DNA from 3 places in the Aliamphritea hakodatensis genome. Region 1 is predicted to be linked to each of the others. Evidence: predicted binding sites of a transcription regulator. Region 1 holds the regulator's gene; each other region holds the start of a gene.
What was found. Region 1 encodes LexA, which represses DNA repair genes until DNA is damaged. Its sites were predicted from a motif close to TACTGTNTANNTANACAGTA; they were not measured.
Positions count from the first base shown of each region.

Region 1 (8,283 bases):
TTCTGCCATGGTCGCATCAACGGGGTCATCCGGCACACTGAACGGCAGCTTGGTGATGATAACCTCCGTCAGGTACTTCCCTGGCAGATCAACCCCCTCAGTGAAGGAGGCCAAACCAAAAATAATACTGCCCTCACCGTCATCAATACGGCTGCGATGACGCTTCAGTATTTCATTTTTACTGTAATCACCCTGTGACAGCACACTATTGTTGAGCTTTTCGTCCAGCGAGGCAAGCACTGTGCGCATTTGGCGCCAGGAAGTAAATAACACCAGCGTAGCCGCTTTACTGTCGAGCTCACTGTTCAGGAAGTCACACACCGCCTGGGTATGTGCGTCCGGATCACTGGCCTCGGCATTCATCGCCGGGATATAAAGCTCAGCCGCATTATAATGATCAAACGGGCTCAGCAAACTATGACTCGGGGTGTCAGGCGGCAGCCCCAGATCATCAAGCACCCGGTCAAATCGCCCCAGTGCTGTCAGGGTCGCGGATGTAACAACAGCAGCAAAACAGTTTTGCCACAAATGCTGTTGCAGCATATGCGCAGCAGACACCGGTGCACTGTGAAATTCAAAATCCTGACCGATACCCGACTCTACCAGATTGACCCAGCGGGCTGTGGGGCTTTCTTTCAGCTCATCAGCCCGGAAAAAACTTTTCGACAGACCGGTAATGGACTGAAAGCGCGACACCATAAGCCCAAGCCTCGGATACCACTGCTCAGCCAGTTGTTTATCAATGTCACCCACCTCACCGTCCAGCGCCTCACGGAAAAGGTCCAGTAACATTTCATGACGGGTTAACAGCCGGGCAGCCAGATGCTCAGAATCTTTGAACATCAGCCTTAACTCTTCAGGGACTTCACCACCGGCAAAGCGGTAACGGTCACGTATCCGGCCATTTTCAGCATTGACCATCAGCGGCTTCACCAGCTCATGGATCTGTTCAAGCAGAATTTTTAAATCTTCGCCAGGACGTAACGTTTGCTCAACATACTGAGACATCACACCCGGATGACCGAGCTGTTCCAGCATCTGAGCATGTTGCTTGGGAAGGGTATTGAGCCAGCGCGACGATGACTTGATCCGCAAACTGAACGCAAAATGATTACTGGCCTTGGGCGCCAGATGATGCCCCTCATCGAAAATATATATCGCTTCACCGGGATCAGGCAGGATAGCCCCGCCCCCCAGAGAGAGATCCGCCAGAACAATATCGTGATTAGCAATCACGCATTCAACCTGATCCAGATCCCGCCGTGCCTTAAAAAAGCTGCAGGCACTGAAGTTGGTACAGCGGCGGTTAGTACACTGTAAATGGTCACTGGTTAAGGGTCCCCAGCGGGCATCTTCGATCTCTTCGGTAAGATTATCCCGGTCACCGTCCCAGCGGCCCGACGCGTACTCATTAAGCAGGTGCTTGTAAAAAGTCTCCGTTTCCGGGTCCAGCCGCATCGCCTGTTCATCTTCATACAGTGCGATCTGACCGGTTGAAGCACTTGAATCCAGGTGTTGCTCAACCTTGTTAATACAAAGATAGCGGCCCCGCCCTTTTGCAAGGGTAAAACTCATCGACAATTCAGTATGTTCAAGTACTTCAGGCAAATCTTTGTGCAGTAACTGTTCCTGAAGGGCCACGGTGGCGGTAGACAGAATAATCTTCTTCTTTAAAGCCTTGGCAACCGGAATTGCCGCCAGCAAATAGCCGATCGTTTTGCCCGTCCCGGTTCCCGCCTCTACAACACAGACGTGATTTTCCCCCAGGCGCTGAGCTTTATCGTCAACAGGGATATTACCAATGACTTTAGCCACTTCTGCGATCATCCGCTTCTGACCGGCACGGGCTTTTAAGCCACGGCTGGCTAAAAACTTACTGTAAGCAGTCTGTATCTGTTTTTTAAGATCGTCGGTCAGCACGTCAATCAATCCGTCTGTATGAATGGCGGCCATTCTATCAATAACACTGGATATATAAACATAAAAAATGTTTACAAAAGCAAAATACTGTATATAGTTACAGGCACTGGATAAAAACACAGAGATCATCATGAAACTAACACAACGACAAACCGATGTTCTTGAATGTATAAAACATTACATTGCAACCACCGGCTATCCGCCAACCCGTGCAGACATTGCCCGGGAACTGGGGTTTAAATCTGCTAATGCTGCAGAAGAACACCTCAAGGCGCTGGCGCGTAAAGGCGCAATCGAAATGATACCTGGCACATCACGGGGTATCCGTATTCCCGACCTTGAACAGGAAGCTGCAGGCCTGCCTGTCGTCGGACAGGTCGCCGCAGGTAACCCGATACTGGCTCAGCAACACGTTGAAGACCGCTGCACCATTGCTGCAGACTTCTTTCACCCGCCAGCGGACTATCTCCTGCGGGTACGGGGCACCAGCATGAAGAATGTTGGCATTATGGACGGTGACCTGCTTGCCGTACATCAGTGCAAACAGGCAAAAAACGGAGAAATCGTTGTCGCCCGTATCGAAGATGACGTTACCGTTAAACGCTTCAGAAAAGATGGCAACTTAGTGTACCTGATTGCTGAAAACGAAGAATTTGACCCGATTGTGATCAACCTGGAAGAACAGGAATTGTCTATTGAAGGCCTTGGCGTAGGCGTGATTAGAAGAGGATAACGACATGATGCAGGCAGAACTGGTAACTCAACCCACTCAGAACGCGAATATTCCCCTGATTCGCCCTTCTGACAGCATGTTAACTGAACAGGTATCTCAGCCGATGCCCGCTCTTGCTGGCAAAATCACTGAAATTGTTATGCAAAACAATGATTTTGATCAGTTAACGATGTTACTGCCTTTGCTTGCTCAGTTAAGCCGCGACGATCGCTGGTTTGCCTGGATTGCACCGCCAAGCAGCCTGCCCAAAGCACTGCTTTCGGCTGCCGGCATTGATCTTAACAAGATCATGCTGTTACAACCCGACGCCAGCCACACAACTTATGATCTGGCATGCCAGGCCCTGAAAGCAGGCACCTGCCACGCGGTAATCACCTGGCCCGGAATGCTCAGCAATGAGCAACTAAACGGCCTGGAAAATGCAGCTGAACACGGCGCCAGCCACGGCATTGTGATCCGGGACCGCATAGCCTCATAAAACAGTTTTTATCCGCCATAAAAAAAGCGCCCTGTGGCGCTTTTTTTATGATCGTTAACTGCTCAGTGCAAAACCGGCGGTTTCTCATCTTCCGCACTTTTAAGCTCCTGTGCTTCAGCAGCCTTATTCTGTATTTCTGCAGCCATGTGAATGCCGGCACTCAGCATCACCTTCGCCACATCAAGATGCTGATCCTGCAGGCGCTTTTTCATATCATCCGAGAAGCTGACCCGCATCACAGGCACATCATCGGACTCCATTTCACGCAGTACAACTTCACCACTCTCAAGCTCAACAATTTCCAGAAACAACTCAGCCATCAATAAAACTCTATCTTAAAAAATGAATTACCATTCCTGAGATACAGCGCGTAAGCGCTGTATAACTGAAGACAATGCTTCCAGCCACAATGTGAGACTGGATTGCCGGTCATCATCAGTCAGCATCGTTAAACTGATCTCAGAATGATGCACTACACCGGTTTCATGACTGTCTCCACCCAAAGCAGAAAGCTGTACAAATGTCCGTTGCATCTGCGCCAGCCAGGAGGCGATTTCTGTTTCAAGCATCGCCAGCTCCTGCAGTTCCGGTGATACAAAGTCCGCAGAACATCCTTCAAGTAAGACAACAGCACTGCCTGTATCAGCTGATAACGGGACATTCTGGGCCTCTGCCAATTCACGCAGAAATGACCGGTAAGCCTGTATCAGATGAAATACAACAGACTCATACTGTGCCTGCCGCGCAGGCTCTGACTCACCGTCAGCCAGCGCGCTATATTGCTGCAACTGCAGTTTTGCAAAATACAGTCGCTGATTTGTCAGACTCAAACCACTCAGAGACATACAGGTACCTGCCAAAAAAAAGAAATACTACACATCAATGGCCACAGCAAAAGCCGTGGCCATCAACCCTAAGTGTAGACCCTTACTTCTTAGCTTTCGCTTTAGCCTTTGGCTTTGCCTTCGCGGCTTCAACTACCCAGCTATTACCCTGATAAAAAGCCCGCCAGCCCGTCGCCTTACCCTCTACTTCAGTCATCACATACTGCTCTTTGGTTTTCCGGCTGTAACGGACAATACTCGGGTTACCCTCATCATCCTGAACCGGTGCACTGAACAGGAAGCTGTACTTCGGATCAATTTCTTTCTGGTGCGGCAACAACTCACTGATCTTTGGCGCGCGGGTTTCCCGTTTCCGCGGGAACTGGCTGGCAGCCAGGAACAAACCGGACGCGCCGTCACGCAATACGTAGGTGTCCTCAACCTTGTCACAGGCCAGCTCAGGCATAGGTACCGGGTCCATCTTCGGCGGTGCAGCTTCACCACTCTTCAGCAGTTTACGGGTATTTTTACAGCCCTCAGCGGTACAGCCAAAGAACTTACCGAACCGACCGGTTTTCAGCTGCATTTCCGCGCCACATTTATCACAGTCGATAACCGGGCCGTCATAGCCTTTAATCTTGTAGCTGCCTTTTTCGACCTCAAAGCCACTGCAATCCGGGTTATTGCCGCAGATATGCAATTTACGCTGCTCATCAATCAGATAGCTGTCCATTGCCGTATCACAAATCTTGCAACGGTGTTTATTAATCAGAATGCGGGATTCTTCTTCATCATCACCGTCAACACTGACGACTTCATCGCCGTGAATCAGATTCATTGTCGACTTACAGCGCTCTTTTGGTGGCAGCGCATAGCCGGAACAGCCTAAAAAGACCCCGGTAGTACCTGTCCGGATCATCATTTCACGGCCGCAGGTCGTACACGGAATATCAGTTGCAGTCGGCGAGTTAGGCCGCATGCCGCCTTCAGGTTGCTGAGCAATTTCCAAACGGTTTACAAAACCGTTGTAAAACTGATTCAGCAATACCTTCCAATCCGCTTCGCCACTGGCAATATCATCCAGCGCTTCTTCCATACGGGCTGTGAAACTGTAATCCATCAGATCAGTAAAGTTCTCTACCAGCCGCTCAGTAACAATGTCACCCATCTTCTGGGCATAAAAACGACGATTCTGTGACTCAACGTAACCACGGTCCTGTATGGTCGAAATAATAGGCACATAGGTCGATGGGCGGCCAATACCGCGCTTCTCAAGTTCTTTCACCAGCGACGCTTCAGTATATCGTGGCGAGGGTTTAGTGAAGTGCTGTTTGGGTTCAATCTTTTCCAGCTTCAGGGTGTCACCCTGCTGTACGTCCGGCAAAATAATATCGTCATCTGCTTTTGCTTTTGACAGCACCCGGGTATAGCCGTCAAAGCGCAGGATCCGGCCCTTTGTAGACAGTTCAAACTCACCGGCCTTAACCGTAATGCGTGTACTGGTGTACAGCGCAGGCATCATCTGACATGCAATAAACTGACGACGGATAAGCTCATAGAGGCGCTCAGCATCCCGCTCCATGCTTTTCAGGGATGTAGCCTCAACCGTCACATCCGAAGGACGAATCGCTTCGTGTGCTTCCTGCGCGCCTTCTTTACTGCTATAACGGTTCGGTGCCTCAGGTAAATACTTATCACCGTAGCTGTCCTGAATATAATCCCGGCAGGCAGCAACAGCCTCAGTACTCAGATTGGTCGAGTCCGTACGCATATAAGTGATGTAGCCCGCCTCATAGAGTCGCTGAGCCATCATCATGGTTTTCTTTACACCAAAATTCAGCCGCGTACTCGCCGCCTGCTGTAATGTCGAAGTGATAAACGGTGCAGAAGGTTTACTGCTGGTTGGCCGGTCCTGACGCTGAGCAACTTCCAGCGGTGACTGGCCGATCAGCGCCTTATACTGATCGCTCTCTGTCTCACTGGTCGGCCGGTAAGCTTTGTCCTGATATTTATTAACCTGCAGACGCAGGGCCTCTTTCGCCCCGGAACTTGCATCAAGATGCATCTCCCAGAACTCTTCCGGAATAAAACTGCGGATTTCCTGCTCGCGCTCAACCACCAGGCGCACTACCACCGACTGTACACGTCCGGCAGACAGACCACGGGCAACCTTCTCCCACAGCAGTGGCGAGACCATATACCCCACAACCCGGTCCAGAAAACGCCGCGCCTGCTGAGCATTTACCCGGCTCATATCCAGCTCGCTTGGCTGCTTAAACGCTTCCTGAATGGATTTTTTGGTAATCTCGTTAAATACCACCCGGCGGTAACGGTCATCTTCTCCGCCAATCGCTTCACGCAAGTGCCACGCAATCGCTTCACCCTCTCGGTCCAAATCGGTCGCGAGATAGATGGTGTCAGCATTTTTCGCCAGACGTTTCAGTTCGTCTACAACTTTTTCTTTGCCCGGCAATATCTCATATTGCGCCAGCCAGTCCTTTTCCGGATCCACCCCCATGCGCGCAATCAATTGGGTTTTAGCCTTTTTAGCTTTATGTTTCACCTTTTCTTCAGGTGACATTTTACGGGTAAGTGCGGCCTGTCTGGCCCGCTCTTTGGGATCAGATTTAGACGCACTCGCTGAACCGCTGGTAGGCAAATCACGTATATGCCCCACACTGGATTTAACGACAAAATCGTTACCTAAATATTTGTTAATCGTCTTGGCTTTCGCCGGAGACTCCACAATAACGAGGGACTTACCCATATACAAAAATCCTTAGAGGATATAATCAGCAACTCAAATCAGCGTGCATATATAATGTCTCAAACCTAAAGGGTCAAGCTTCTGATTAAAATTACAGGTTCAATTATTAAAATCTATTTCAACAGGGTATATGCCAGATCATGATTTGGCAGGTACAATAGCGACACTCTTTATTCGCATATAATTACAACTACCTGAGAATATGCTTCAAGACAACCTGATTATCTTACTGACTGTTGCCTCAATTGGTTTTGTTGCCATTTGTATCAACCACTTTATCGCCTCCCGGGAGCAGCGTGAAGAAGCCCGTATCAAGCGCCTGAGAGAGCTGCGCCGTAAATCTGAGCTGGCGCTGAACACGATTACCGTACTGCGGGAAGCCAGCTGCCGTAAAGAAATTATCGATAAGCTTAGCCTGTTCGTCACTCACATGATCGAAGAAATTTCCCGGCTGGCACCGGATTCTGACCTGCTGGCAGAAATCAGCAACCTTAAAGATACCAACGACAACACTCAGGTCGCACCCGGAAACTTCAGCAGTGACAAAGCCCTGAAACGGGCCCAGTTATTTATCAGTCATGCTGAACAGATTTTTGTTGAAATGGCAAAAATGCGCATGCTGACCCCCACGCAGGTACGCCATTATCAGCACGATTTGTACTGGCTGCATGTCTGCGTGTTTGCGGATGCCCACATTCAGCAGGGCAATGATTATCTGGAGCAGGAGGATCATCTGATTGCCCTGTCTCACTTTAAACACGCCAAAGCCATCATAACCAAGACCAGCGTACCCCAGAAAAAGAAAAAAGACCGCCTGGAAAAACTCGATAAATTTATCACTGCGGCCCGTAACCCACCGGAAACAACTAAAAACCCAAGTGAAGTCTCCGGCTAACCCTCAAAAGCAAAACGGGGTACGGTTTTGCCATCAACTGTCACCGTTTCTGTAAACATTCCATACGGGCGTACCCACAGGGATTCATCGCCATAACACTGCCGGTAGACCACCAGATATTCTTCTGTTTCAGAATGCCGGGCAACACTGATAACTTCGTATTCCGCCCCTTTATAGTGACGATACTTACCGGGCTGTAACGTGACTGACTCTGACATTAAAATTTTTCCTCAGTAACTGATTTCATTGCATCCTGAATACGGTCCAGGTCTTCTAACTCACCACGCTCATCCCAGAACACACTCAGGTGCACCGGGTCGGATTCAATGGCAACAACACCTTCGGGCAAACGCGCAATCAGCTCCAGCAACAGACCTAACTGACCGGCCGACAACTGACGCTCACCTTCTCCCCAACACCAGCCTTCAGGTAACCCCTCCGCTGCCAGCGCCGTTTGTTTATATACCTGCCAGTGTACAAACGTTTCACGCTCCTGACGGGAAATATTTGTCCGGGGCAAGCGGTAAACCGGCGAATTGAAACTTTCCTGCTCAACCTGTCCACTGGCCCGTGGCGGATTCACCTTTGCCACCTGAACATTAAAACCTTTTCGCATTGCCAACTGCCGCAGCTGCGCCTGAAAACGTTGCCGCTGACTTGGCATGA
Region 1 covers NZ_AP025281.1:1,893,279-1,901,561, reverse strand. The annotation lists gene dinG (ATP-dependent DNA helicase DinG) at 1-1,953, opposite strand, end outside; gene lexA (transcriptional repressor LexA) at 2,051-2,653, shown strand; gene PCI15_RS08650 (cell division inhibitor SulA) at 2,658-3,131, shown strand; gene PCI15_RS08645 (hypothetical protein) at 3,194-3,451, opposite strand; gene PCI15_RS08640 (DUF6586 family protein) at 3,479-3,976, opposite strand; gene topA (type I DNA topoisomerase) at 4,059-6,722, opposite strand; gene PCI15_RS08630 (DNA topoisomerase I) at 6,925-7,617, shown strand; gene PCI15_RS08625 (DUF1653 domain-containing protein) at 7,614-7,835, opposite strand; gene PCI15_RS08620 (hypothetical protein) at 7,835-8,283, opposite strand, start outside.

Region 2 (8,283 bases), 1.2 Mb from region 1:
CAGGCTGTCGCCGTCACAGTCAGTGCGCAACTCCAGCAGTTCCTGAGTATGGCCGCTGGTAAGGCCTTTCTCCCACAGCTGATTCCGGCTCCGGCTCCAGTATGTCACATGGCCTGTTGCCAGGGTTTTACGCAGCGATTCAGCATTCATCCATGCCTGCATCAGCACCTGACAAGTATCGGCACACTGAGTGATTACCGGGATCAGCCCATCCTGATTGAAAGCGAGTTGCTCAAGCAATTCATCCAGTGACACGCGGTGTCCTGCGGCGGCATTTTCCAGCGCTAAAAAGTATTGATTATGCATACCGCTGATCCTCAGTTGGCAAAATCAAAACTGAGAAACACCCGGGGGTCTTCAGGGCTGGCCGCCGGCGAACGGTGAACAATGCCCCGTCCTTCATTTTGCCACCAGCCATCGCCCTTCAGGAGCACCACACTGTACGGTGGGACGAAGTGTTCTGCTGCAGTATCAGACCCGGCCACAGCCTGTTCCCGCCATTCGGTGGTGGCACCGGTATAGGTCGTTACCAGCCGGCAGGGCACCTTATCAACATGAAACTTCGGACACATGGCCTGCTGCAAGACCTGCAGGCGTACGCCAATACGGGGCAGATCAAACAGACAACTGAACATGTCAGCCAGCAGCGCCACATCCTCAGTAAAGGCAGCCTTGTCCGGATGCTCCGGCAATACATCATTCAGCCAGTCTGCAACTTCCGGTTCAGACAGCACGCTGGACTTACTGGTGAAATGACACTCAGATCCGGCCAGAAACCGGGCATAGTTCAGTACGGCCTGTTCAGCCTGCCGCTGCCAGTACACCAGATTCAGTTCCGGCCGGTAGATCTCACTGAGAATAACCGGCTGGTTGCCGCTGCACACATGGGCCGGCTGTGCAGGCAAAGCCAGTGCCGCGGTCATCTGCGAACCTCTTTATTAGCCGGTTGTGCGCTCAGGCCGGGCGCTGTCCAGTGAGCTTTAGCTACCGCATCATGCCCGTGCAAACTTTCAAAATGACGCACCTGCACGGTTGCCAACGAATACTCACACACGGCATCGAGAATCCGCCGGCTGGCATCTTCCACATACATCAGATTGCTGCCGTTACGCAGTGCAAAAGCCTGTTCATCGGCGCGTTTCACAAAGGTCTGCACCGGGGTTTGCAAGGCGGACTCAATCCGGTCAATCAGCGTTATCAAACCAAAATTTGACGCCCGCCCCGGCACTCCGACCGGCACTCCGACCGACACCCGCGCCACACTGCGCTGGCTGTGTGGTGTGGCGACACTGCCTTCTTTCATCAGCCACTGGCTGACTTCAGCAATATCAGGCCGGAAGTCACCGGCAAAGGCATCATTAAAATGTTCACTCAGCGCCTGACGGGACAGCGCCGCCGAGCAGGGACAGGTTGAGGAATAGGCAACTTCAACCGTCGCAGACAGGGTGGCATAGCCGTCTTTATCCGTACTGGCAGACAACTCTACACCGTAGCCCTGCCAACCTGCCGCCTGTTTAGTCAGCAACGCAGGACGTGACAATAATAAATCAAACCGCAGCGTAAGCGCCGCCTGATCTGAGTGACAGTCTTCATGGCTGTGCACACATGCCTGTAAACAGTGCAGTACCGCCGGCACAGTCAGTGGCGCTTCCGTCAGCGCCATCAGGGCATGGTATAGCCGGGACATATGGATGCCTTTGCGTGCACCTTCCCCTCCGGGAAGATCGATTCCCAGATCAGCCGACGCGGTCACAGGAATGGCTTCCTGCGCGGAATCAGAGGTCAGTATTTGTAAGGGCAGTCTGATATTTTCCATACCCACCCAGTCCAGAGAGTGGCTGTGGGATGGTAACAGATGGCGGGCAGTATCCGGCAGAGAGGCGTTCAAGCAATGGCTCCTGAAATATAAAAAGAAAATCTATCGGTTACTGCCTCAGATCATCACAGATGTCGGCAAGCGCAGTAACCGGACTGCATTATTTTGTTATGTTATAACAATTCTTTTTATATCTACAAGCACGATTTCTCTGCAAATTACACACTCAGTAACCGCTGATGTTCCAGAGCGGCATAATGCAACTTCAGAAAATCCAGCAGTACTCTGAGTTTTTTGGTTTTCGCAGCGCCCGGCGCAAACACTCCGTAGACTTCAATATCGTTAAGCCGGTAATCATCCAGTACTGACTCCAGCGTGCCACCGTGGATTTTCGGCGCGGCATCATAGGCGGGAATCCGCCCCAGCCCGTGGCCGCCTTCAACAAACGCGGTACGGGCAGCTGCGTTATTGGTCGAAATATCCCCCTGCGGCCGGATGCTGAAAGAGCGCTCCCCTTTGCGCAGTTCCAGGCTGCCTGGCGACAGCTGGTACATCACCCAGTTATGGCGGCTGAGATCTTCCGGTGACTGTGGCCTGCCATGTTTACGAAAATAAGCCGGCGAGCCGCAGATATGGGTTTTCAGCACCGCCAGCTGCACTGCCTGTAAAGACGAATCCGCCAGCGGTGCCCCCCTGATTGCCAGATCAATGCCTTCTTCCAGAATATTCACCACCTGATCCGCCAGTACGATATCAAGCTCAATCCTTGGGTAGCGCTGCTTAAACTCATTCAGTGCCGGGACAATAATCTGCAGCCCCATATTTACCGGGCAAGTAATCTTCAGTAAGCCTTCCGGCACCTGTCTGAAGTTTTCCATCTGCTGCTGTGCTGAAGCGGCCTGTTCAGTGATGGTTTTACAGTAGGCATAATAACTGCGGCCCTCATCGGTCAGAGATAATGAGCGGGTTGAGCGGTTGAGTAATTGCACGCCTAACTGGCGTTCAAGCTTTTTTATATGATAACTCACCACACCGCGGGACAGCCCCATATGACGGGCAGCCGCGCTGAAACTGCCCCGGCCTGCTACGTGGGCAAACACCACCATACTCTTGAGCTGTTCAAAAGAGAGATCCATAAAGCCGCCTTTGTATTAATTATTAAAACAAAGTTACCAATTTTATAACCATTATGTAATGAAGCTGATTAATTCATACTGCAGATATTCTGGTTTCTTACTTGAAGGACACTGTTTATGTCACAGTTAAATATTCTTATGGTGCTAACTTCCCACTCTGAACTGGGCAATACCGGCGAGAAAACCGGCTTCTGGGTAGAAGAGTTCGCCGCACCTTACTATGTGTTTGCGGATGCCGGCGTAAATATCACCCTTGCATCACCCACCGGTGGTCAGCCGCCGGTTGATCCTAAAAGTGAACTCCCGGACTTCCAGACTGATGCCACCCGGCGCTTCGCTCAGGATGAAACGGCTCAACAACTACTGGCAGCCACTCTGCCCCTCGGCGATATCAAAGCTGATGATTACGACGGGATATTTTTCCCCGGTGGTCACGGTCCGCTGTGGGATCTGACAGAAGATCAGCATTCAATTGCGCTGATTGAAGCCATGATCCGCAGCAACAAGCCGGTTTCCGCCGTCTGCCATGCCAGCGCCGTATTACTGCATGCAAAAGATGCCACCGGTACGGCAGTGGTTAAAGACCGGGCGGTCACCGGCTTCAGTAACAGTGAAGAAGCGGCTGTACAGTTAACCGACATCGTTCCGTTTTTACTGGAAGATGCATTACTCGCTGCCGGTGCGGAATATCAGAAAGCCGAAGACTGGCACGCCTTTGCCGTACAGGATGGTCTGATCATTACCGGCCAGAACCCTGCAAGTTCTGAACTGGTTGCTGAAAAATTACTGGGACATCTGGACGGCTGAGTTATTTTCTTTTTGCCTGGCCTTCACCTCTTACCTTCACGTCTTAGGTGGTCTGTCATCCCCCCGATATGACCGGTGACAGGTCAGGCCCCCTATTCCGGGCCACCTGCGCTCAGCACTGGCCTCAGGCGGTTGCGGCTTTACGTCGGCGACCTGCTGAAGAGCGGGGCGTTTTAGCCGCTGATTTAGTTGCGGCCCCCTTCGCTTTACCTGTCGTCTTGCGGCGTTTGTAGCTCTTTTTCCGGGCCGGTGCGGCTGCTTTCAGTGAAGCCGGAATCTGCACCCCGGCAGAGCCTTCTACCAGCGTTTTTAAATGTCTCATCAAGGGTTGCATGAACCCGTCGTAGCTGCTCTGCTTATGACAGATATCATTAAGGGTGGATTCCCAGCGGGCGGTCATATCCGGTGTGGTCGCCGAATCCGGTAAGCAACCGATAAGCGCCTTACCTACCTCTGAAGCCCGAACCGCCTTACCTTCCCGGTACAAAAAACCCCGGGTAAACAGCAGTTCAATAATTCCGGCACGGGTAGCTTCAGTGCCCAGCCCGTCAGTTTCCTTCAGTATCTTGCGGATATCCGGGTCCTGAACATAGCGGGCAATCCCGGTCATCGCCGCCAGCAGAGTGGCGTCGGTGAAATATTTGGGGGGCTGGGTATGCTTTTCTTCCACCTCACCGCGCAGACAGTCAACCACCTGCCCCTGCTGCAGTTCAGGCAACTGCTGATCCTTGCTGGCATCTTTATTCAGTAAATGCTTCCAGCCCAGCTCCAGCGTACGGTGGGCATTACAGACAAACAGACCACCGGCAACCGTTACCTCAGCTTTGGTCTCAAAGTAACTGTACTTAGGCATGAACTGATACAGATAGAAGGTTGCGATCAGGGTATAAATTTTCTTCTCAGTTTCGCTCAGAGACGCAGGCATTTTACGACTGGTGGGAATAATCGCGTGGTGGGCGTCTACTTTGCTGTCATTCCAGGCGGCGCTGCGCCGGCTCAGGTCCAGCATTCCGGACACCTTCTCAAAACTTGGGCAGTTTGCCAGTACAACAGGCATAACATCTTTTGCCAGCCCGTGATGCTCCCGGGGCAGATACCGACTGTCAGAGCGGGGATAGGTAATCAGCTTGTGACGTTCATACAAACTCTGACAGGTATCCAGTACCGCCTTGGCATTCATGCCGAAGCGCTTTGCGGCTTCTATCTGCAGTGAAGAGAGGTTAAAGGGTAGCGGCGCGGCCTGCTGTTTCTGCTTCTGTTCCAGCTTTGTGACGGTGCCCGGTTGGCCGGTAATTCTGGAGGCGACATTCTCCGCCAGCGGCCGGGACAATACCCGCCCTTCTTCATCCTGATAAGGGGCACAGTTTTCACTGGGCTTCCAGCGGGCCTGAAAATCTTCCTGTTTTTCCGTCTGCAAATGGGCGGCTACTTCATAGAATGGCTTCGATACAAAGTCTGCAATGCTCTGGTCCCGCCGGACCACCAGCCCCAAAACCGGTGTCTGTACCCGGCCGACTGACAGTACGCCGCTATAACCGGCCTGCTGTCCGCGTAATGTATAGGCCCGGGTCATATTCATCCCGTACAGCCAGTCCGCCCGGGAACGGGCCAGTGCCGAGACTGAAAGGGGTACAAATTCCTGATTAGAACGCAGTTGCTGCAGTGCCCGGCGCACTGCACTGGCATTCAAGTCACTGATCAGGCAGCGCTGCGTGGCAGCTTTTTTTGCCGCACTGACACCTAAGTAGTTGATGACTTCATCCACCAGCAACTGCCCTTCCCGGTCCGGGTCGCCAACGTGAACCAGTTGATCAGCCTGCTTCACCAGCTTGCGCAAAACACTCAGCTGGCTGCGTGTTTTGCTGCGCGGCTGCAGCTTCCACTGTTCAGGCACAATGGGTAAATGCTCAAAACGCCACTGTTTATACTGGGGGTCATAGTGATCCGGTTCAGCCTGCTCCAGCAAATGTCCGAGGCACCAACTGACAACATCGCCGTTGCCCAGCCGGATGAATCCCTGATCTTTGCTGTGCGGTTTTGGCAGAACGTCAGCCAATGCCCGTGCCAGACTGGGTTTTTCGGCAATGTATAAAATCATAAATAGCTCAACCGGATACTTTACTGGCTAAATATACAGTTAAGCATTCTGTTACGGCAAGCCCCGTGAGCCACAGACACAAAAAAAGCAGCCACTGGCTGCTTTTTTCTCACCGCAAAGCGGCTTATTTTACGTAGTTCTGTTCCAGATACTGAATAATGTCACCGGACTCATACATCCAGCGCACACCATCCTGCTCTTCAATACGCAGACAAGGCACTTTCAGTTTGCCGCCATTCTGCTCCAGCTCAGTTTTATAATCCTGGTTACGCCGGGCATCCCGCACTTCCACATTCAGGTTAAAACGGCGCATCGCACGGCGAACCTTAACGCAAAAAGGACATGCTTCGTACTGATACAGGGATAAACTGGCTGTCTGCTTATCCAGCTCAGCCTGTTCTTCAGGGCTGCGCTGCATTTTTTTCGGCGGAGTAAGCGCATTCACCAGTAAAATAATACGGCCAAGAATCCAGCGAATAATAAACACTTCTATCTTCCTCAGAGAACAAAAACGGTGGGCGATTCTAGCACACAACAACCCTCTGTGACGATGCCGTAAATCCGCTTAACCGTCAGCACCGGATGCCTGCACGACAAAGCTGAAATAAAACTGAAAATAATAAACAAATGTTCGAACTTTTCCCGGGCACCGAAGTCACAGGCTAAGCTGTACAGGGATGAGACAAAATTAAAATTATTTACCCGGGGGTCTGCACCCTGCGAAACGAAGGACAATACCGTTCCCGTCAGCAGGCACCCGATAAAACCAATACAAGCTTGCAGCCCTGTTATGCAGCAAGAGCAGAATACGAGTTACGGTGCCACCATGCGTTTATTGATTGCTTCCTGTTTTACCCTGGTTTCTCTTTTCAGCCTGAACACTCAGGCAGCCTATATAAGTGATGATGTTTTTACCTATTACCACGGCGGCCCCAGTGATCAGTACAGGATCACCGGCCGGATCCGCAGCGGCACCAGCATCACCATACTGGACCGCAATAAAGACAGCGGTTACGTAAAAATCAAAACCGCTTCAGGGCGTACCGGCTGGTTGCCCGGCGCTAACGTCAGCGAAGGCTCAAGCATGTCGGTCCGCTTTCCCCAGCTGGAAGAAAAACTGGGTAAAAGTAATGCCATGATCACCCAGCAGAATGAGGTTATTCAGTCACTGAAGCAACAAACTGTGGGTCTGCAGCAGCAAAATAAAGAATATGCTGACACCATTGCCAAACTGGAGCTGGAAATTTCCAGCCTGAACCGCTCCATAAACAGCATGGATGATTCAAACCTGATGCGCTGGTTTACCTACGGCGGGCTGGTTGCATTCGGCGGTCTGGTACTGGGTCTGATTATCCCGCTGATTCCGCGCCGCAAGAAACGTCCGGACGTGTGGTAAGGATAAATCCAGATAAAGTCTTCAGATGCAAAAAACCGCCGTTATCCGGCGGTTTCTGTACTTAACTGATCAATACAGCCGGCCAGTTCGCAATCTCCGTCACGCAGACGTCTGCTCAGATCACGGGCCATGTTCATAAATATAAGCATGTACTGCTCGGCATCCTGCTGATAAAGCGAAAACAACTGATCGGCCTTGATTTCAATCGCATGGCAGTGATCATCAGCGATGACCACACCGCTGCGTGGGTAAACCCCAAGCAGGGCCATAGCACCGAAGCATTCTGTCGCCTGAAAACTGCGAATCTTATGCAGGTTGCCATTTCCACTGCCGTGCTTATACAGGGATGCATGGCCTGATACCACGATAAAGGCTGAATCGCCCCGCTCACCTTCGGAGAAAAAAGCCTCTCCCGGCACATGCTCAACGCATTTACAACCGGCAATCAGCATCCGGATACTGTCTTCCCGCAGGCCACCAAATACAGGCATGTTCTGCAATTGCTCAATAGGAATATCTACTGCCACGCGACTACTCAACTTTTCCCGAGACGACATTTTATTATGTCAAACTCGTGACATAATAAACCAAGCAGCGCCACGGTCAAACAGGCACTTTTACTCTTGGTAAAATCAAACGCCCAGCGGGGTTAAAGGTTACATAGCATCCTTTACTCAAACTGGTTGCTATACTGACAATATTGGCGCGGCTTCAGTCCCGGTTTATGGCATACTTCACCGGGTTACAGAGCTAATAACCAATAGCTATGTTTAATATAAACATTCACTATTGGCATACGGGTTAATAAATTGTTTCAATGTCACCCGTTCTTATGAGGAGATTATTTAGATGCAACGTGTGACTATTTTTGGTCGTGAAGGATGCGGATTCTGTGTCCGTGCCAAGCAACTTTGTGAAATCAAAGATTTAGATCATCGCTACATTGATATCCATAAAGAAGGTATCAGCAAAGAAGATCTGGAAAAAACCATCGGTAAACCAGTCACAACTGTTCCTCAGATCTTCCACG
Region 2 covers NZ_AP025281.1:3,132,956-3,141,238, forward strand. The annotation lists gene hisI (phosphoribosyl-AMP cyclohydrolase) at 1-306, opposite strand, end outside; gene PCI15_RS14425 (DUF1826 domain-containing protein) at 318-923, opposite strand; gene folE2 (GTP cyclohydrolase FolE2) at 920-1,888, opposite strand; gene PCI15_RS14435 (LysR family transcriptional regulator) at 2,035-2,952, opposite strand; gene PCI15_RS14440 (type 1 glutamine amidotransferase domain-containing protein) at 3,070-3,759, shown strand; gene PCI15_RS14445 (DNA topoisomerase III) at 3,884-5,857, opposite strand; gene PCI15_RS14450 (glutathione S-transferase N-terminal domain-containing protein) at 5,982-6,344, opposite strand; gene PCI15_RS14455 (TIGR04211 family SH3 domain-containing protein) at 6,684-7,253, shown strand; gene PCI15_RS14460 (Crp/Fnr family transcriptional regulator) at 7,295-7,780, opposite strand; gene PCI15_RS14465 (GrxA family glutaredoxin) at 8,103-8,283, shown strand, end outside.
Region 2: the regulator LexA is predicted to act here: its motif matches at 5,879-5,898, upstream of PCI15_RS14445 (DNA topoisomerase III).

Region 3 (8,283 bases), 620 kb from region 1:
ACTTTCGCATCCGCCCTTGTTTCAGGGCTGTAACTTTCACTGTTTATACAGTTTGGTGTATCAGGGCATTCCGCCAACTGACCGTTGTGAAGACCCGGCGCACTGCCCTTATGTGACCACCAGCCCTTAACGAACATAGTTATCAGCAATGCGGCCACCAGAAAAATCACAGATTTAAGTAACATAGACATATCCGCCGTAAAATTCGCAGGCCATTATGTTTACTGGCACCTGACAATACAAGAATAGCGGGGAATTCTTCTGTAACCCAGATAAAGCCCCTCCCTGCTGATCACAGGGCAGCACTGCAGGCTTTGAATATTTTTACTACAAAAGATAACGGTATAAATATACTTGTACAGCGGCGCTTCTGCTGGCCCGTGCTCAGGTTTAAATGCATGCCGCTAACAGCGGTTGCATCTCTTACCGGCACCCTCCAGCCGCTTATTCATCCCCGCTATTCATCTCTTCTTTCCTGACGAATCAATCGCCGCCACGTTATACTGTGGCAATCAGCATTCAGCCCGGAACCAAGTTATGTGCGGCCGATTTACCGTCAAAGGCAAGAAGCTTACGAAACAGGTCAGTGAAGAACTGGACTGTGATTTTGAAGCAGACACCAATGAAGACCTGTGTCCGACACAACAGGTCGAAACCCTGATTTCATCGGAAGGGAAGTTACAGCAGCTTTCAGCTACCTGGGGGATTCATCCGCAGTGGTCCAACAAATTACTGATCAATGCCAAAGCGGAGACGGTGACCGGGAAGAGTACATTCCGGCAGGCGTTCACCCACCGGCGTTGTGTGGTGCCCTGTTCCGGGTGGTTTGAGTGGCGCAATGAAGGCGGCAGCCGAAAACAGAAGTATTTCTTCCGCCAGAAAGATGAATCTGCATTGTATATGGCAGGCTTCTGGTACCCGGGTGCTGATGAGCACTTACCTCAGCTGATGACTATGACCATAGCCCCCACCGCCACCTGTGCTGAATATCATCACCGGATGCCCTTGCTGATTCAGCCTGAACACATCCACTACTGGCTGAATGCCAAGGCTGACGAGCTGCAGCCCCTGCTAATCTCACCTGATGAAACAATCATCATATCGCCCGCTGATCCTGAGCCACCATCGCCATCAGCCGCACAACAGTCATTGTTCTGAACGCATCCTCTTTTTTCACCTCAGCACTGAATCCGCGGTATATCGCTTAACCGGGTGGTGTATTGCGGTGACAGAAACTCCCGTCGCATGGCGAACTTCTGCTGAATGCCCTGCCCCGCCAGGTAAGCGGTGTTACGGCCGTAACGGGCATTGATGGCGTCCAGGCATTGCATCAGCCCGGGATTGTCTGCAGAGGGGGTAAAGAGGTCTTGCTGGAAGGCGGCTTTCTCACTCAGGTCAATAAGGCCGACGCCGCAGCGGTAGAACGGTACGCCGGGACGATAGATAGCTTGCACCGCTTGCCGGCAGGCATTGGCGATAACAGTGGTGTCCTGTGTCGGTACCGCAAAGCGGTGGGTAATGTATTTCCGATAATAGCCCTGGGCATCGTGCGGAGAACTGGTCGCAAAGATCACCGCCACGCCGGCGAGGCTCTGCTGCCGGCGCAGTTTAGCAGCAGCGATACTGGCGTGTTGCACCAGCGCCTGACCCAGCACATCCGGCGTACGGATTCGCTGACCGAAGCTACGGGTACTGTAGATCTCTTTCTTTGAGGCCCGTACATCGTCCCAACTGAGTTTCACCACGCCCTGCAACTCGTATACGGTGCTCTCAACCAGCACCGAAAAGTGTTTGCGTATCCAGCCAGGATTGGCGTTCGCCAATTGCCAGGGGGAATCTATATTCAGCGCCTGCAGGCGTTTGGCCAGCCGGCTGCCAATGCCCCAGACATCGGTTAACGCCATATTCTGCAGAATGTGCCGTCGAGCAGTTTCGTTGTCGATAACGGCCACACCACGGTAGCCTTCTATCCGTTTTGCAGCATGATTCGCGGCCTTCGCCAGTGTGGGGGTCGGGCCGATGCCCACGCCGATCGGCAAGCGTACTTCCGTCCACACGGCCCGGCGAATCGCCCGGCCGTGCTCAAACCAGCCTTCCGGTGGCACCCAGCCTTCATAGAAATGAAAGATCTCATCAATGGAATACACGTGGCAGCGGGGCGCAAAGCGGGAGCAGGTATCCATCATCCGCTGGCTAATGTCCGCATAGAGTTCATAATTGCTGGAGCGGATCACCGCCCCGGCCCGTTCCAGATCTTCCCGGACCTGAAAATACGGGATGAACTTCTTCCCCACCCCTAACCGTTTAGCAATGTGGCAGGCCGCACAGATGCAGCCGTCGTTGTTGGTCAGCACCACCACGGGCTTATTGCGGATACTCGGGTCGAAGATCTTTTCACAGCTGGCATACATGCTGTTGGCATCACAAAGCGCGTACATCAGATACTCTTTACCAGCGGCCGGTGTAAGCGGATGGAGCGGATCACCACCCCTTCGATCTGGAAGTCATCTCCTTCGCGGATGTGATACGGTGCCCGGTCCGGCGCCGCCGACAGCAGCATGGCCCGGCGCTTATCGATCTTCTTACAGACAAATACGCCATTGAGATTGGCGACCACCACGTCCTGGTCTTTGACTTTCTCGAACCGGGAAATCACCAACAGGTCACCGGAGAAGATGCCTTCCCCCACCATCGACTCCCCCTCGGCATACCCCAGGTAGGTAGCAGAGGGGTGATCAATTAACAGCTCATCCAGATTCAGGGCCGATTGTGTGTATTCAGCAGCCGGCGACTCAAAACCGCTGATGCCGGCCTGTGCCGGTATAGGAATAAAACGAAGCATAGAAAAAACCTTATACTGTATATAAATACAGTATAAGTAAGAAAACGTGCTTCAGCTACTGAAACACACTCATGATGGGTAATAACTGATTCCCATATCATTGACCCGGGTTTTCAGAACAGCTGGATTCGCTCCGGGGCAGACAGGCCTTGGCAGGAGCAGCTACAGCAATGACAACACAGAAACAAAAACGCCCGTTACAGAAACGGGCGTTGTTATCGATTGACTCAGACTGTCTACTCTTCTGAGGTATCGCCATTAGCCAGGAAGAACCAGGTATCCAGCACGGTATCCGGATTAAGGGATACCGAGTCGATACCTTCTTCCATCAGCCAGCGGGCCAGGTCCGGGTGATCTGACGGTCCCTGACCGCAGATGCCCACATACTTGTTGTGCTTCTTACAGGCGCGTATCGCCATGGCCAGTAACTGGCGCACCGCTTCGTTACGTTCATCGAACAGATGGGCAATGACGCCGGAATCCCGGTCCAGCCCCAGTGTCAGTTGGGTCAGATCATTGGAGCCAATAGAGAAACCATCGAAGTATTCCAGAAATTCCTCGGCCAGCAAGGCATTGGCCGGCAGTTCACACATCATAATGATGCGCAGGCCATTCTCCCCGCGGCGCAAACCGTTTTCAGCCAGCAGGTCGATAACCTGCTTGGCTTCACCCAGCGTCCGGACAAACGGAATCATAATTTCGATGTTGCTGAGCTTCATTTTTTCACGCACATACTTCATCGCACGGCATTCAAGCTCGAAACAGTCACGGAAACTTTCAGCGATATAGCGGCTGGCACCCCGGAAGCCGAGCATCGGGTTTTCTTCTCTGGCTTCGTAAGCATCGCCGCCAATCAGATGGCTGTATTCATTCGATTTGAAGTCCGACATCCGGATAATGACTTTCTTCGGATAGAAGGCCGCCGCCAGGCTTGAAATCCCTTCAACCAGTTTGGATACGTAAAAGTCGATCGGGTCTTTGTAACCCGCAGTACGGCGGTCAATAACCTGCTGCAACCCTTCACTTAACTGGTCGTAATTCAGCAGTGCTTTGGGGTGAATACCGATCATCCGGTTAATAATGAACTCCAGCCGTGCCAGGCCCACACCGGCATTCGGTAACGCCTGAAAATCAAACGCCCGGTCCGGGTTGCCCACGTTCATCATAATATCGAACGGCAGAGACGGCATTGAATCCACCCGGTTGGTCTGGTGTTCGAAGTCCAGCTTACCCGAATAGGCCTTACCGGTATCACCTTCCGCACAGGAGGCGGTTACCAGCTGACCTTCTTTAAGTACTTCAGTGGCATTGCCGCAACCAACAATTGCCGGGATCCCCAGTTCACGGGCAATGATTGCCGCATGACAGGTACGGCCACCCCGGTTGGTAATAATGGCGGAAGCACGTTTCATCACCGGCTCCCAGTCCGGATCGGTCATATCGGTGACCAGCACATCACCGGGCTGAACCCGATCCATCTCAGTGATATCTTCAACCAGCCGCACCGGGCCACTGCCGATCCGGTGGCCGATTGAACGGCCTTCTACCAGCACTTCACCGGTTTCTTTCAGCAGATAGCGCTCAATAACCGCATCCTGGGCACGGCTCTTAACCGTTTCAGGGCGGGCCTGTACAACGTACAGTAAACCGTCTGCACCGTCTTTGGCCCACTCGATATCCATCGCGCAGCCGTAATGCTGTTCAATTGTGACGGCAAGTTTTGCCAGTTCCTGAATGTCATCATCGCTGAGGGAGAAACGCATCCGCTCGGCCTGATCAACCGGAACCGTTTTAACACTGCTCTCGCCTTCGCCTGCCGCTTCGTTATACACCATTTTGATGGCTTTGGTGCCAAGGTTGCGGCGCAGCACGGCAGGCACATCCTGACGCAGGGTTGGCTTATAGACGTAATATTCATCCGGGTTGACCGCGCCCTGCACCACGGTTTCACCTAAACCGTAAGCAGAAGTAATAAATACCACATGCTGGAAACCGGATTCAGTATCCAGAGAGAACATCACACCACTGGTGGCGATATCACTGCGCACCATGCGCTGAATACCGGCAGACAGGGATACCAGGTCATGTTCGAACCCCTGATGTACCCGGTAGGCGATTGCCCGGTCGTTATACAGTGATGCAAATACAGATTTGATGGACTGAACAACGGCTTCATAACCACGGATGTTCAGAAAGGTTTCCTGCTGGCCGGCAAAAGAGGCATCCGGCAAATCTTCTGCCGTTGCGGATGAACGGACAGCAACACTGATATCCTGCCCGTCACACAGTGCTTCGTAAGCGGCTTTGATGGCGCTTTCCAGCTCAGGCTGCAGGGGTTCGGCTTCGATCCAGCCGCGTATCTCTGCGCCAACTCTGGCCAGTTCACGGACATCTTCAACATCAAGGGCAGCCAGTGCCGCAGAAATTTTGTCCCCCAGCTGGTGATAGCTGAGAAATTCATTAAAGGCTTCAGCAGTTGTGGCAAATCCGCCGGGTACCCTGATACCGGCATCGCTCAGCTGACTTATCATCTCCCCCAGGGAGGCATTCTTCCCACCAACTTTATCGACATCCTTCATGCCCACCTGGGCTAACGAGATCACGTAGTTGTGCAAAGTCTTTCTCCTTATTGTCATTTGTTCCGGGGTATGAACACGGTGTGCTGATAATCCAGGCGGTCGGGTAAACCGCGTGCGGAAAAACACCCGCTGGCCCGGCCATAATACTGTAATTGGCGGCAGATTATGAGAGGTATCAGCCCCTGTTTTGGCGGAAGTATTGCCCCACCGCAGGGTCTGCACAGAAACTGATCAATATTAAGATTGCGAAACGCGGCGGCGTACAGCCTCTGAGGCATACTTTTTATCGGTACAGGCCTCCGTTAGTAAAGAAGAGATGTACCGGTAAACCGGGCCCTGCAGGGACAAATATCTATTCAGACACGGGCTGTTTTATGCCTCTGCAAGCCGTCCGGAACTGAACGTATGCCGTGATAACCCTTTATCAGGAATGAGTAGCCACCTGATTAACATAAAGGTGACGTACGACTTTTGGCGGATATATCAGCGGCGGCGGATACACAGGTATTGCTTTGCAATTATCTGTAAAGTGGCAATAATGCCGTTTTACTCAAAGACATAAGCCCATGAAACGTACAGCATTCTTTATTTCCGACGGGACCGGCATCACCGCCGAAGCATTGGGCAACAGCCTGCTGGCTCAGTTTGAAGGCATTAACTTCGACAAGATTACCCTGCCGTACATCGATAGCATCGATAAGGCTCACGATGCCGTAAAACGCATAAACGAAGCCAGCGAACGTGACGGCCAGCAGGCCATCGTTTTCGATACGGTAGTTGATGAAACCATCCGCAAGGAAATAAGCAGCAGCGTTTCCTACAAGATCGATGTCTTTTCAGCTTTTCTCAAGCCTCTTGAGCTGGAACTGGGTTGCCACTCTTCATACAGCGTCGGCACTTCACACGGTATTCACGAGATGGACCGCTATAAAGACCGGATCGAATCCGTGAACTTTGCGCTGGATAATGATGACGGTGCCCGGACCCGACAATACGACCAGGCAGATATCATTCTGATCGGTGTTTCCCGTTGCGGTAAGACCCCGTCCTGTCTGTATATGGCGCTGCAATTCGGCATCCGGGCGGCAAACTACCCCCTGACGGAAGAAGATCTGGGTGAGGAAGATCTGCCGGAAATTCTCCGCCCTTACCGGGATAAACTGTATGGGCTGACGATTGACCCGTTCCAACTGGCGGCTATTCGCCATGAGCGTCGGGCCAACAGCCGCTATGCATCACTGGATCAGTGTGAATTTGAAGTCCGCTCTGTTGAAAAAATGCTGCGCAGGGAAAAGCTGCCGAGCATTAACACCACCAGTTTCTCCATTGAAGAAATTGCCACTAAAATCATGGCGCATATGGATCTGGACCGGCGGATCGACTGATCAAACTGCCGCCACAGAAACAGCGTCAGCGCATCCGGCCGCGGGTCAGAGAGAAATACCCGCCGGCCAGTGCGTAAGCCCCGCCCAGTAACACTGCGATTTTCACCACCACCAGCAGTTGCGGATAGTCTTCCGGCTGTAATACCTTTTCACCGAAATAGTGGTTAAAGATCACCACCATAATAGTGGTGCTAAACATATTCCCTGCCGTACGGGCCAGATTCAGAAGCGCGGAAGCAATGCCCAGACGTGCCGGATCAACCGATCCCATGGCGGCATTGTTGTTCGGTGATGAAAACAGTCCGAAGCCGATGCCCAGCAAACACAGGCCCAGCTTGATCTGCCACAGCGGGGAATGCATTCCGGCAAAAAACAGCACCACAAAGCCGAGCACAAACATGCCGCAACCCACAGTGGCAATGACCCGCGCCTCATAGCGATCCGATAACCGTCCTGCCACCGGCGCAATACAGGCCATCAGCAATGCCTGAATCAGGATAATGCTGCCGGCTTCACCCGGCGACAGCCCCTGAATGTATTGCAGATACAGACTGAGAATAAACAGCACCGGAAAGCTGGCCCCGTACATACAGATGCTGGCCAGAATGGAGCGGGTAAATATACGGTTCTGGCGCATGGCATCAATCCGTACCAGCGGCGCTGTTGCCTGACGCTGATGACGTACAAAACACCCGCAAAGCAAGATTCCGGCAATGAGTACGCCCATAAAGCGGGGGTCAGGTAAACCGGAAATCCCGAAGAACAGGCAACTGGTGCACAGCATGAAAATAAGGCTGCCAGTCAGATCCAGCCGCTGGCTGAATGTCAGCGAGCGGTCCTGTTCAGTACGGGGGGTGACAGGCACAAACCGCAGCACCAGAGCCAGTGCCAGAATAATCCCGGGAACCGGTAACCAGAAAACACTGCGCCAGCCTAACAACTCGGTTAACCAGCCGCCTGCGACAGGGCCGAGCGACAGCCCCAGATATACTGACGTGGAAACAATGCCAAGAAACATGCCCCGGCGGGCATTCCCTGCCAGACTGGCCACCATGGCCATGGCAGTCGCAAAAATACAGGAACTTCCCAGCCCCTGGAGTACCCGTAACACAAGCAGCCATTCAACCTGATCAACCCAGGCAACAACCGCCGATGATAATGCGTAAAGCGCAAGCCCATAAAGGTGAATGCGGCGACGGCCATACAGATCTGCTAACCGGGCAATCGGCAGCATCAGCACAACAGATCCCCACAGCGGCGCACTGGGCACCCAGCTCAGATACACCGCATCGATATGCAAGTCATCCGCAATGCTGGGTAATGCCAGGTTTACGGCAGCCATTGCCATCGGCACCAGAAAAGCCGCCAGACATATACTGAACAGCGCTAACCAGGGTGGCTGGGGAGTATCAGCCTGTTGCATGGAAATACCTTTTAATCAGCGAGCAGAAAGCTGCATACGTGGCCTGAACGGCAG
Region 3 covers NZ_AP025281.1:2,516,706-2,524,988, reverse strand. The annotation lists gene PCI15_RS11595 (DUF1499 domain-containing protein) at 1-185, opposite strand, end outside; gene PCI15_RS11590 (SOS response-associated peptidase) at 538-1,158, shown strand; gene PCI15_RS11585 (Y-family DNA polymerase) at 1,179-2,438, opposite strand; gene PCI15_RS11580 (S24 family peptidase) at 2,438-2,842, opposite strand; gene ppsA (phosphoenolpyruvate synthase) at 3,079-5,478, opposite strand; gene ppsR (posphoenolpyruvate synthetase regulatory kinase/phosphorylase PpsR) at 5,988-6,806, shown strand; gene PCI15_RS11565 (MFS transporter) at 6,832-8,229, opposite strand.
Region 3: the regulator LexA is predicted to act here: its motif matches at 2,856-2,875, upstream of PCI15_RS11580 (S24 family peptidase).